DNA from 3 places in the Mycobacterium sp. AMU20-3851 genome. Region 3 is predicted to be linked to each of the others. Evidence: predicted binding sites of a transcription regulator. Region 3 holds the regulator's gene; each other region holds the start of a gene.
What was found. Region 3 encodes LexA, which represses DNA repair genes until DNA is damaged. Its sites were predicted from a motif close to CGAACANNTGTTCG; they were not measured.
Positions count from the first base shown of each region.

Region 1 (4,179 bases), 2.6 Mb from region 3:
CGACGTCGACGTCGACACCTTGACCGCGCCGCTGTTCACCAGTGCCGCGGCCGCCCGGGAAATGCTCGCCGAGTTGGGGGTCATCGGCGAGGTCGTCGACGCCGCGATGGCCGGCCACGGGTGGTCTGCGACGTCATCCGATCACCATGCCGGCCACCACCACTGATCCGGCCACGGCGGTCGCGCTGTGGCTGCAACTGCACGACAGCGCCTTTCCGGCCGGCCGGATGGTGCACAGCCACGGCCTGGAGGAGTGGCTCTCGCAACGGCCCGACGCGGACGCCGGCACCATCGAGGCGATTGTGTGCGCGTACCTCACCCACGGCTACGCCACCCTCGATGCGCCCGTCACCGCGGCCGCCTGGCGGAGTTCGGACTCGCCGGCGACGCTGCTCGAACTCGACGAGCTGATCGCGTCCTACAAATTGTTCGGCAATGCGCGCACCGCGTCGGTGTCGGCGGGCCGGCAGCTGGCGGCCACCGCAGGTGACATCGGTATCGGCGCGGCGCACCCGTATCTGATGGCGGTGTGCGCCGGTGACGCGCCCGGCAATGCCGCCGTGGTGGACGGGGTGGTGCAGGCCCTGCTGGGTGTCACCGAGCAGCTCGCGGTGCTGGGATCCCTGCGCTCGATGATGGGGTCGATGCTCAGCGCGGCGGTCCGGCTGGGCCGGCTCGGGCCGCTGCAGAGCCAGCGGATCCAGTTACGTACCGCCGCTGCGACGGCGGCCTTGGCCCAGCAGGCCTGCGCCCGCCCGCTGGAGGATCTGTGCAGCGTGGCACCGGCGCTGGAGATCAGCGGGATGCGCCACGAGCGGCGATCGTCCCGGCTGTTCGCCACCTGACCGCAGGGGTCACTACCCTCGATCACCATGACGGTTCAGCGGCTCCGGCCGTACGCGGTGACGATCTTCGCCGAGATGTCGGCGCTGGCCGCCCGGATCGGCGCGGTCAACCTCGGCCAGGGCTTCCCCGATGAGGACGGACCGGCCGGCATGCTCAAGGTGGCCCAGGACGCCATCGCCGAGGGGGTCAACCAGTACCCGCCCGGCCTGGGCATCCCCGCGTTACGGCAGGCCATCGCCGCGCAGCGCCGCCGTAACTACGGCGTCGAGTACGACCCGGACACCGAGGTGCTGGTCACCGTCGGCGCGACGGAGGCGATCGCCGCCTCGCTGCTCGGGCTGGCGGAACCGGGCTCCGAGGTGCTGGTGATCGAGCCGTTCTACGACTCGTACTCCCCTGTCGTCGCGATGGCCGGTTGCCACCGGGTGGTCGTGCCGCTGGTGCCCGACGGTCGCGGGTTCGCCCTCGACGTGGCCGCCCTGCGCGCCGCCGTCACCCCGCGAACCCGGGCGCTGATCGTGAACTCCCCGCACAACCCGACCGGGATGGTGCTGACCGAGGACGAGCTGTCCGCACTGGCCGCGCTGGCCGTCGAGCATGATCTGCTGGTCATCACCGACGAGGTGTACGAGACGCTGGTGTTCGACGACCGCACGCATGTGCCGCTCGCATCCCTGCCCGGCATGGCGGGCCGCACCGTCACCATCTCCAGTGCCGCCAAGATGTTCAATGCCACCGGCTGGAAGATCGGCTGGGCCTGCGCTGCACCGGATTTGATCGCCGGCGTGCGCGCGGCCAAACAGTATCTGAGCTATGTCGGCGGTGCGCCGTTCCAGCCCGCGGTGGCCTACGCGCTGAACCACGAGGATGCGTGGGTGGCCGGGCTGCGCGCCGATCTGCAGGCCAAGCGGGACCGGCTGGGGACCGCGCTCACCGACCTCGGTTTCGAAGTGCACCAGAGCTCGGGAACCTACTTCCTGTGCGCGGACCCGCGGCCGCTCGGCTATCACGACAGCACCGAATTCTGCGCCGAACTGCCACACCGGGCCGGGGTGGCCGCCATCCCGATGTCCGCGTTCACCAGCACCGATGGCGGCTGGAATCATTTGGTGCGCTTCGCATTCTGCAAACGGGACGACACCCTGGACGAGGCGATCCGCCGTCTCGAGGTGCTCAAGTCACGCTGACGGGAGAAGATGGGTCGATGCCCGTTCTGCGCCGAGTCCCGGTGGGCTGGTGCTGGCCTGTTCGAACCGGTTCTACAGCTCACGGTTTGCAGGGCTTGCCGTTTGCGTAACTCGTAGAACGATTTTCGGAAGATGCCGTGCTCGGCGCAGAACGTCGAGCACGCCCCGCGCGGTGCGTCGTCGGGCCATTGCGAGATCGCCAGCCGGACACGCGGGCCGATGGGTCCATTGACAGCCACCACCCAAGCTTTGAGGCAGAAGTGTCACCGATGTCCTGAGACATAACCCTTGCGCAGCACGTCGGATCGGCGTAGACTTCGAACAGACGTTCGAATTGAATTATTTGTCGCTCCCGGTATCCGGTGGGCCTTAGCTGCGACGTTGTCGCCGATGTGTTCGGGCGGTCCGTTGGTGGACTGCCTAGACGGTTTGCCTAGTCGAATGTGAATGTCTACCCGTGTACACCTTTTTGTGAAAGGTTGGGTGACTGGCATGGACGCCGCCCATCTCGAGGCCTTCATCGACACGCTGATCGACGACCTCGCCGCCCTACCGCCACCGGATGAGTATGCCGAGCGGACTTTGTTTCATCTGCTGGACTGTCCGAGGCGGATGCTCGACGAACAGCCCCTGCTCGCGGTGCTCGCCGTTGCCGTCACCGCGCGCAACCTGTTCGACCATGTCATCGCCCAAGCTTGCGCGGCCACTGAGCGGCTCGGGATCCCGGCCCGTAAGCACCTACGCTCGGGTGCCGATCTGCTCACCATGCTCGGAATGGCCCCAGGTGCCGCGTTGCGCGCGGCCCGGGTCGGCCGGGCCGCACACACCCTGCCCACGCTGACCCAGCAACAGCGCCTGGGCGGGTTAGGGATCGAATTCGTCGACGCGGTCGGCAAAGGCGTCACCCACATCGGCAACCGGGTAGCACTCTCGGAGGAAGAGCGGGCCGCGGTGGTGCGCAAGTTGATGCTGCAGACCACGCCGGCCGAGGTCGGCACGAAGGCCCGCGCGATCGCCATCGACAAAGGCGCGGCGCAACCAGCCGAACCGGACGTGGTGCCGGTCGCGGAGAACACCGACCTCAACGAGATGACCCTCATCCAGAACGATGAAGGGCGGGTCAATGCCACCCTCGATCTGGATGCGCTGACCGGGGAGGAACTGTTCGCCGCACTGGACCCACTATGCCGGCCCGTGCCCCAACCGGACGGCTCACCGGACCCCCGCCCGGCAGGGCGGCGGCGTGCCGATGCGCTGGGTCAGGTGCTGCGCACCTATCTGTCCGGCCAGCAGCGGCCGACCTCGGGGGGTGTGCTCCCGCACGTCACCCTGATCCGGCCCACCCCCGCCAGCCTGATCGGTGAGAGTGCGGTGGACACCTTGGGATTCGGTGGGCCGATCAGCGCCACCACCGCCGACCTGATCGCCTGTGACAGCACCCTCACTCCAGTAGTCGTCGACGACGCCGGTGCGCCGCTCGATGTCGGGCGCGCCGAACGGTTGTTCACCCCCATCATCCGAAAAGGCTTGGCGGTACGTGACCGTGGCTGCGCATTCCCCGGCTGCGGAAGGCCGGTGTCCTGGTGCGACGCCCACCACATCCAACCCTGGAACAGCGGAGGCAGCACCTGCGTCGACAACGGGGTGCTGCTCTGCCGCAGCCACCACACCGCCATCCACCACGGCGGCTGGCAGGTCTACCTCGGCGCCGACCGCCACCCCTGGTTCATCCCACCCAACGACCTGGCCGGCCTCGAACCGGCGCACCTGTGCTCGCACGCCCGGCGCACCCTGACCGACCTACCCACCGCCGCATAACCGAATCTCACCGCGCACCTTGACAACTCCACAGTGAACCCGCACACGCGGCGGGAACCCGCAGAGATGACAGAGCCGGACCCGCCACGATGAGTCAGGCCTTCTCGACGTACACCTTCGCAGGCGGCCCGGCGTATTCGCCGCGCCAGATGCGCGTCACGACAAGGATTCGGCGACGAGAGCATCCTTGCGGGCCAGCAGGTAGTACAGCCCGAAGCCCACGCCGCAGCCGATGAACCAGCTGTACTGGGCCGCCGTCGCCATCCCGGCCACGCTGCCGCCCAGCAGCACCGGGATGACGGCCAGCGTCGCCCCGACGATGGTGGCG
Region 1 covers NZ_CP146371.1:769,247-773,425, reverse strand. The annotation lists gene V4U86_RS03830 (urease accessory protein UreE) at 1-166, shown strand, start outside; gene V4U86_RS03825 (urease accessory protein UreF) at 147-845, shown strand; gene V4U86_RS03820 (pyridoxal phosphate-dependent aminotransferase) at 873-2,033, shown strand; partial or broken gene V4U86_RS29115 (IS481 family transposase) at 2,132-2,275, opposite strand; gene V4U86_RS03815 (HNH endonuclease signature motif containing protein) at 2,526-3,851, shown strand; gene V4U86_RS03810 (NCS1 family nucleobase:cation symporter-1) at 4,008-4,179, opposite strand, start outside.
Region 1: V4U86_RS03815 (HNH endonuclease signature motif containing protein) is a predicted target of LexA. The motif match lies at 2,352-2,365, and genes of this name have one in related genera.

Region 2 (4,179 bases), 270 kb from region 3:
TACAGGTCAGACGCAGGTCCGGCCGTTTCGGTTCCCTTCCGAACGGGGCGGCGACATACTGGCCCTATGGCAGACAAGGGCGACGGTCGAACCCGTCCGGCGAGCCGGCGGATCAAGACGCTCACCCAGGCGGCACTCAACGCCGATGCCACCGTGGTGCAGGTCGAGGCGCTGCTGGTCGACCTGGACCGGACCGTCGTCACCTTGAACAGCTCCATCGGCGATCTCGACGTCACACTGGATCGTTTCAACGCCACCATCACCAGCATCGACGAGCTCGCGCCGCGATTGATCAGCATGGTGGAGCGGCTCGAGCTGATCGTGGCGCGGGTGGAGGCCATCGTCGAGATCGGCGAGGCGATCGCCGCCCCGCTGGCGTCGGTCGAGAGCGCCGTGCGGGGCGCGATCACCCAGGTGCGCCGGGCAGCCCGAATCTAGTGTCCTGAGCTGTGTGCTCAGAACCCGTAATCGGATTGGCCCTCAACACAATCGGTATCGTGCACCGTCCGATCCATCAACCGACACGATCTCTCAGTGTGCGGTGACGGTCGCGGATGAACAACCCGGCAAGGCGGGTTCACTGTGGAGTTGTCAAGGTGCGCGGTGGGATTCGGTTATGCGGCGGTGGGTAGGTCGGTCATGGTTCTGCGTGCGTGGGAACGCAGATGGGGTGGTTGGGGTTCGGCCGGGTCGTGGGGTGGGATGAACCAGGGGTGGCGGTCGGGGCCGAGGTAGACCCGCCAGCCATCGTGGTGAATCAGGGTGTGGTGGCGCCGGCAAAGCAACACCCCGTTGTCGATGCTGGTGGTGCCCCCGGCGCTCCACGGTGTGATGTGGTGGGCATCGCACCAGGACACCGGCCGCCCACAACCCGGGAACGCACAACCACCGTCGCGCACGCTAAGTCCCTTACGAATGATCGGCGTGAACAGCCGTTCGGCGCGTCCCACATCCAGCGGTGCTCCCGCGCCGTCGACGATCACCGTGGCCAGGGTGCTGTCGCAGGAGATCAGGTCGGCGGTGGGCGCGCTGACCGGCCCGGTGAAGCCGAGGGTGTCGACGCCGGCTGGCCGGATCAGGGTGACGTGCGGCAGCACACCCCCCGACATCGGGCGCTGCGAACTCGACAGATACGTGCGCATGATCTGCCCGAACGCGTCCGCGCGCCGCCGCCCGGGTGGTCGCGGGTCCGGCGATCCGTCCGGTTGTGGCACCGGCCGGCACAACGGGTCCAGCGCGGCGAACAGTTCCTCCCCGGTCAGCGCATCCAGATCCAGAGTCGCCGCGACGCGTCCTTCGTCGGTCTGCACCAGCGTCATCTCGTTGAGGTCAGTGTTCTCGGCGATCGGCACCGCGCCTGCGTCGCCCGGCACCGTCGAGGCACGCTCGATGGCGTTCGTGCGGGCCTTTTCCGCGACCTCAGCTGGGGTGGTCTGAATCATCAGCTTCGTCACGACCTTCGCTCGGTCCTCCTCCGACAGAGGGGTCCGGGCTTGGATGTGGGAGACGCCCCGCCCGACGGCGTCGGCGAATTCGATACCGATCCCGCCCAAGCGTTGTTCCCGGGTGAGCGCGGGCAGGGTGTGCGCCGCCCGGCCCACCCGCACCAAGCGCTGCGCGGCGCCCGGGGCCACGCCCAGGCTGGTGAGCAGGTCGGCCCCCGTACGTAGGTGCCGGCGCGCCGGGATGCCGAGCCGCTCCGCGGCCGAAACTGCCTGGGCGATCACATGGTCGAGCAGGTTGCGGGCGGTGACTGCGGCCACCAGCACCGCCAGCAGCGAGGGCTCATCGACCACCCGCCGCGGACAGTCCAGCAGATGGAACAACGTGCGCCCGGCATCGTCCTCCGGGACAGCGGTGACGGCGAGATCATCGATCAACGTATCGACGAAACTGTCGAGATGAGTGGCGTCCATGACGGATACCGACTTTCACAGAAGGTGCCCACAGGCACGATCAGGCAAGGCGGTTCGACCAGTCCCGCAGGACAGAAGAACCTCTCGGCGACCGGAGTCGCGGTCTGAAGCTCACCGTCAAGCACTGGGAGCAACATCGCATTCGAACTTGTGTTCGATGCTACATCCGAAAGCCAAGGCGTGCAAGGGTGATGTCCCAGGACATCGGTCCCCGTGCGCTAGCCAGAGTTGCGCAGCGCGCTGGCCAGCCCGCTCATTGTCAACAGGATGCCCCGCTGCACCAGCTCGTCCTCGTCACCGGACCGGTACCGGCGCAGCAGTTCGACCTGCAGATGGTTCAGCGGTTCCAGGTACGGGAAGCGGTTGAACACCGACCGGGCCAGCGCCGGGTTGTCGGCCAGCAGATCATCCTGGCCGGTGATGAGTCCGTGCATCCGGACGGTGCGCTCATGCTCGGCGACGATCTTGTCGAACACCCGGGCCCGCAGATCCTCATCGGCCACCAGCTCCGAATACCGTGCCGCCAGGCCCAGATCCGATTTGGCGAGCACCTGTGCCATGTTCGACAGCACCGTCCGGAAGAACGGCCACCGCTCGTAGAGGTCCTGCAGCACCTCGAGTCTGCCCGCCCCGCCTGCCACGTACTCCTCGAAGGCCGTTCCGGTGCCGTACCAACCGGGCAGCATCACCCGGGACTGGCTCCAGGCCAGCACCCATGGAATGGCCCGCAGGTCGGAGATCGCCGTGGTCGGTTTACGCGAGGTCGGCCGGCTGCCGATATTGAGCGCACCGATCTCGCTGACCGGCGTCGATTCCTTGAAGTACTCGACGAATCCCGGTGTCTCGTGCACGAGTTCGGAGTACGCGCGCTGGGCGCGTGCGGCAAGATCGTCGAGCACCGCGTACGCGTCAGCCGCAGAATCCCCCAACCCTTCCAAGTCCAGCAGGGTGGATTCCAGGGTGGCGGCCAGCAGGGTTTCCAGGTTGCGGTGTGCGATCCGCGGTTCGGCGTACTTGGCGGCGATCACCTCGCCCTGCTCGGTGATGCGCAGTGACCCGCGCACCGCCCCCGGCGGCTGGGCCAGGATGGCGTCGTAGCTGGGCCCGCCGCCGCGGCCGACGGTTCCGCCGCGACCGTGGAACAGCCGCAACCGGATTCCGGTCTTCTCCGCGGACTCGACGAGGTCGAGTTCGGCGCGGTACAACGCCCAGTTCGCCGCCAGATAACCGCCGTCCTTGTTGGAATCCGAATACCCCAGCATGACTTCCTGGTGGCCGCCCCGGGCAGCGACCGCGGCCGCGTAGACCGGGACATCCAGCACGGCTTCCAGGATCGAGGATCCGCGCTGCAGATCGTCGATGGTCTCGAACAGCGGCACGATGCCCACCGGGGCGTACCGCTCGTCGCCGGAGATCACGAACAGCCCGGCCTCCTTGAGCAGCACCGCCGCCTCCAGGATGTCGGATACCGACTGGCACATCGAGATGATGTAGTTCGGAATCGCCTGCGGCCCAAATACTTTAACGGCCCGCGCCGCAGCGTGCACGATGCCGAGTTCCTTGCTCGCCAGCTCGGAGAGATGCGCGCCGGGACCGATCAGCGGCCGTCGGGTGCCGATCTCGGTGGCCAGCAGGGCCACCCGTTCGTCCTCGGACAGCGACAGGTAATCCTCGTGCACCCCGGCCCAGGCCAGCAGCTCGGCGACCACGTTCTCGTGCACCTCGGAGTTCTGCCGCATGTCCAAACCGGACAGGTGAAATCCGAACACCCGCACCGCTTCCCGCAGGCGCGCCAGCCGGTCGTCGGCGAGCACCGCAGAGCCGTTGGCGCGCAACGATTCGTCGACGGTGTCCAGGTCGTCGAGCAGCTCGGTCGGGGTCCCGTAGGGCGGCAATCCGAGATCGAGTTCGTGCTCGGGCTGGCGGTCCAGGATCTGTGCGGCCGTCGCGGTGAGCCGGGCATGGATGACCCGCAGCGCGCGGCGGTAGGGTTCGTCGCCGCGGGCCGGTTCATCGCACGCATCGGCGAGCGCGGTCAGAGCGGCGCTGACCTGCACCAACCGCGCCGACATGGACAGCTCCTCCTCCAGCGCGGTGATCTCGCCGAAGTAGTGGTCGAAGGCGGTGAAGGCCGCCCGGCCGCTGGCCAGCCGCACCACCTCGGCGGTGACGTTCGGGTTGCCGTCGCGGTCACCGCCGATCCAGGATCCCGGACGCAGGATCGGCTGGGCCAGCAGCTCGGCGCCCGGGAACCGTTCCTGCA
Region 2 covers NZ_CP146371.1:3,116,687-3,120,865, forward strand. The annotation lists gene V4U86_RS14865 (hypothetical protein) at 1-1, opposite strand, end outside; gene V4U86_RS14870 (ATPase) at 67-438, shown strand; gene V4U86_RS14875 (HNH endonuclease signature motif containing protein) at 615-1,916, opposite strand; gene ppc (phosphoenolpyruvate carboxylase) at 2,135-4,179, opposite strand, start outside.
Region 2: V4U86_RS14875 (HNH endonuclease signature motif containing protein) is a predicted target of LexA. The motif match lies at 2,060-2,073, and genes of this name have one in related genera.

Region 3 (4,179 bases):
TGGGCAGGATCGCCGGGCGGGCAGCAACAGGGCTGGTGAGCGCCGGGCTCATCGCGGCTACGGTGCTGCTCGCACCAACCGCTGCGGCGACTCCGGAAGCCGACGCCGACGCCGCGATCACCGCGGCGTGGGAGACCGGCGGCGGCGAAGGTGGGCCCCTGGGGCCGCGCGATGGTGGCGTCTATCCCGCCGGTGAGGGCTTCGGCCAGAAGTTCGCAGGCGGCCAGATCTTCTTCACCCCGGAGACCGGGGCGCACATCGTCACCGGCGCCATCCTGGAGAAGTACGAGTCGCTCGGCGGTCCCGCCGACAGCGATCTGGGCTTCCCGACCATCGACGAGGGTCCCGGCCGCGCGGCCAACAGCCGCAACTCCACGTTCAGCGCGCCGGACAACCCGGTGATCTTCTGGACGCCGGACACCGGCGCCCGGGTGGTGCGCGGGGCCATCAACTCGGCCTGGGATGCGCTCGGCGGATCGGCCGGGGTGCTCGGCGTGCCCAGCGAGGACGAGTCGACCAACGGCGACGTGCTTGCCCAGAAGTTCACCGGCGGCGAGATCTCCTGGAACCGCAAGACCCGCGCCTTCACCACGGTGCCGCCGGAGCTCGCCGATCAGCTCGGCGCGGTCGACGTTCCCTCCGATGCCACCTCGGCGATCAACGCCGCGCGCCGCGCCGCCGGTGGGGCACTGGGGCCGTTGGGCGCCGAAGAGGGCGCCCAGTACGCGATCGGCGCGGACGGCGTCGGCCAGAACTTCGCGGGCGGCAAGATCTTCTACAGCCCCGAAACCGGCGCGAATGTGGTGACCGGTCAGGTGCTGGCCAAGTACGAGAGCGTCGGCGGGCCCACCGGGGATCTCGGATTCCCGACCGCCAGCGAGGCCGACGGCGGCCTGGCGCCGCAGAGCCGCGTGGTCCCGTTCGCCGCCGAGGACAACCCGGTGATCTTCTGGACGCCGGACTTCGGTGCGGTGATCGTGCGCGGCGCGATGAACGCCGCGTGGCAGAAGCTCGGCGGCGCGACCGGTGAGCTCGGCGCCCCCAAGGGGGATCAGACCGAGAACGGCAGCGTCATCAGTCAGCAGTTCAACGGCGGGTCCGTCTCGTGGGACAAGTCGACCGGCAAGTTCAGCACCGAACCGGCCGGCCTGCAATCCCAACTCGCCGGTCTGGAGGTGCCGGGTGCCGACGCTCCGGCCGCCCCGGCCCCCGGCTCGGAGGCCGCTGCGGACACCGACAGCGGCGACAAGTGGTACACGTGGCGCTGGTGGTGGCTGCTCGGCCTGATCCCGCTGATCGGCGTGATCGGCCTCGTCGCGGTCGCGGTCCTGCGTAACCGGCGGTCCCATGCCGACGACGATTTCGGAGCGGGCTACGCCGACGACGGATACGACCACGGTTACGAGGACCAGGGCTACGACAACCAGGGCTACAACGACCACGGTTACGACCCCGAGTACAAGCAGCCCGAGCACACTCAGCCCGAGTACGGCGAACGGGATTACGACTCCACCCAGAGCCTGTGGGCCTCGGCACCGCCGGCCGGCGAGGTGCCTGCCTTCAGCAGTATCTCGGCCGGCGCGGAAGAACCGACCACCGACGACGGGTTCGACGACTACGAGACCGATGAGGACAACGGCGGCGACTTCGACGGCGGCGACTTCGACTCCGACGAGGGCGACGAGCTCGAGGAACTGCAGGCGCCGGCCGACGATCTGATTTTCGATTCCGATCCCGACGCGGTGGACACCGCGCCGACCCGGATCGAATCGCTGTCCGAAGAGCCCACTTTCGACCCGCCCACCACGGCGGTCCGGTCCGGTTACGAACCGGATTTCCCCAGTGGCCGGCACGCCGCCATCTCGGACGACGAACCGGAGGATCCGGGCTGGACGTCGATGCGACTGGCCACCGGTGACCGGTACCGCGCGCCGGAGGGCTATCCGATCAAGGCGGACACCAAATCGGGTCTGTACTGGGCTCCGGGTAGCCCCGGCTACCGGGACACCGAGGCCGAGATCTGGTTCGCCAGTGAGGAGTTCGCCCGGACGAACGGGTTCGTCCGGGCCGACTGAGCCTCCCCGGGCGAACCCGTCAGACCTTGCGGATGACGGTGACGACCTTGCCGAGCACCTGGGCGTCGTTACCGTCGATCGGGTCGAACGCCGGATTGTGCGGCATCAGCCACACCTGACCCTTGGTGCGCTTGAAGGTCTTGACGGTGGCCTCGCCGTCGATCATGGCGGCGACCATGTCGCCGTTCTCCGCGACGTTCTGCTGCCGGATGACAACCCAGTCGCCGTCGCAGATCGCGGCATCGATCATCGACTCGCCGACGACCTTCAGCAGGAACAGGGAACCCTCGCCGACCAGCTCGCGGGGGAGTGGGAAGACCTCTTCGACGGCCTGTTCGGCCAGGATCGGCCCGCCGGCGGCGATCCGGCCCAGGACCGGGACGAAGGTGGGCTCGGGCAGCGCGTCGGAACCCGCGACCTCGGTTGCCACGATCGGGGTCACATTGTTCGGGGCCACGTTGTCGTCCGCGCCGCGGACATCCACGGCGCGTGGGCGGTTCGGGTCTCTGCGCAGGTAGCCCTTGCGCTCCAGGGTGCGCAGTTGGTGGGCCACCGACGAGGTGGAGGTGAGACCGACGGCATCGCCGATCTCGCGGATGCTCGGCGGGTAGCCGCGCTCGGTCACGGAGGTGCGGATGACCTCCAGGATGGTGCGCTGACGCTCGGTCAGACTGGAGCGTGCCTCAGGGTGTTCGGTGCTCTCGCTCATGGCGCCGAATGTAGTCGCCGCCGGACAGATAATCAAACATGTGTTCGAGGCGTGTCGGGCAGGTGGTAGGCAAACGACTTCTGCTGCCGCTGCGTCATCTTCTGCAGGCACTCGTGGTGCTTGCGCGCGTGATAGGCCAGCGGGAAGTAGGTGAGCCGGTCCGGCAGCACCCGGTACGCCGTCCGGATCGCGGCGTAGATGAGCTGGAGTTGCAGCTCCTCCTGCCGGCTCCAGCCGACCCCCAGCTTGGCGCGCAGTCGCGGATCGAGCAGTCCGACGATGGACAGGTAGTTGAACCGCAGAGCGGGCCGCAACGCCGTCCGTACCGCGGGGCGCAGCGGCGCCGGTACCGAGGCCGGCAGGTCGACCTGCCCGGTCACCATCTCCTCGATCAGTTGCAGGGCCTGTGGGGTGGCCTCCAGCTTGTCGATCATGGCCTCGAAGTAGGCGTCCATTTCCACCCGGGTCCGCGGGTATCCCCGCATCGGGACGTGGAGCAGACGGGCCAACCGCCGGTTGTCCCGGAGTAGTTCGTCCTTCTCGGCATCGGTGAAGTCCCGGCCGATCAGCAACTTCCCGCCCTGTGCGGTGACGATGTAGCCGGTCGCGATCACCCACTGGTAGGCCTCGGTGTTGAGCGCGCTGATCTGCTTGCCTGTGGCGGCGCTGGTCATGGTGAGCGGTTTGTGCAGGGCCCGGACGCGGTCCCCCTCGGCGAGCGCCTCGGTGCCGCCGTAGGTCCAGCGCAGCACGGAGTCGATCGAGCGGATCGCCCGGCCGCCGGCGTCGCCGTGGAAGGCCGCCGAGTAGCGGCCGGTCACCTCCGCGATGACCGGATGCATGGCCTGCATCATGAAGGCCGCGCCGTCGACGATGAGAAACGTCCACCGCCCGGTGTGCTCGGCGGTCAGCGAGTCCATCGGGACGAGCTCGCGCTCGTCGCCGTCGTGGTTCCCCTGGATGGGCAGATCCGTTGTGGCAGTCATGGCTGCGCGCACCTCCTCGTGCTGAGGACCCGACGCTAATATGACCGAAAGGTCGCATTCAAGTCGCGTAAGGGGGCCTCCATGGCCACAGATAAACACAGTTCAGGGCCCAGAAAGCGGCCGCAGCAAGAGCGGTCTAGGGAAATGGTCGCAAAAATTGTGTCCACGGCCGCGCTTCTGCTGCGCCGGACCGAGCCGGATCGACTGACCACGAATGCGATCGCCGAGCAGGCCGGCATCAGCAAGGGGTCCATCTACCAGTACTTCTCCAACAAGGAGGAGATCATCGACGCGGCCATCGAGCGGCTCGCGGCCGAGCAGGCGCCCGCCATCGAGGACATGCTGCGGTCGGTGACCATGCACGAGCCCGAGGAGGCCATGCAGGCGTCCATCGACATCCTCATCGAGT
Region 3 covers NZ_CP146371.1:3,386,386-3,390,564, reverse strand. The annotation lists gene V4U86_RS16230 (LGFP repeat-containing protein) at 1-2,075, shown strand, start outside; gene lexA (transcriptional repressor LexA) at 2,095-2,784, opposite strand; gene V4U86_RS16220 (oxygenase MpaB family protein) at 2,817-3,770, opposite strand; gene V4U86_RS16215 (TetR/AcrR family transcriptional regulator) at 3,915-4,179, shown strand, end outside.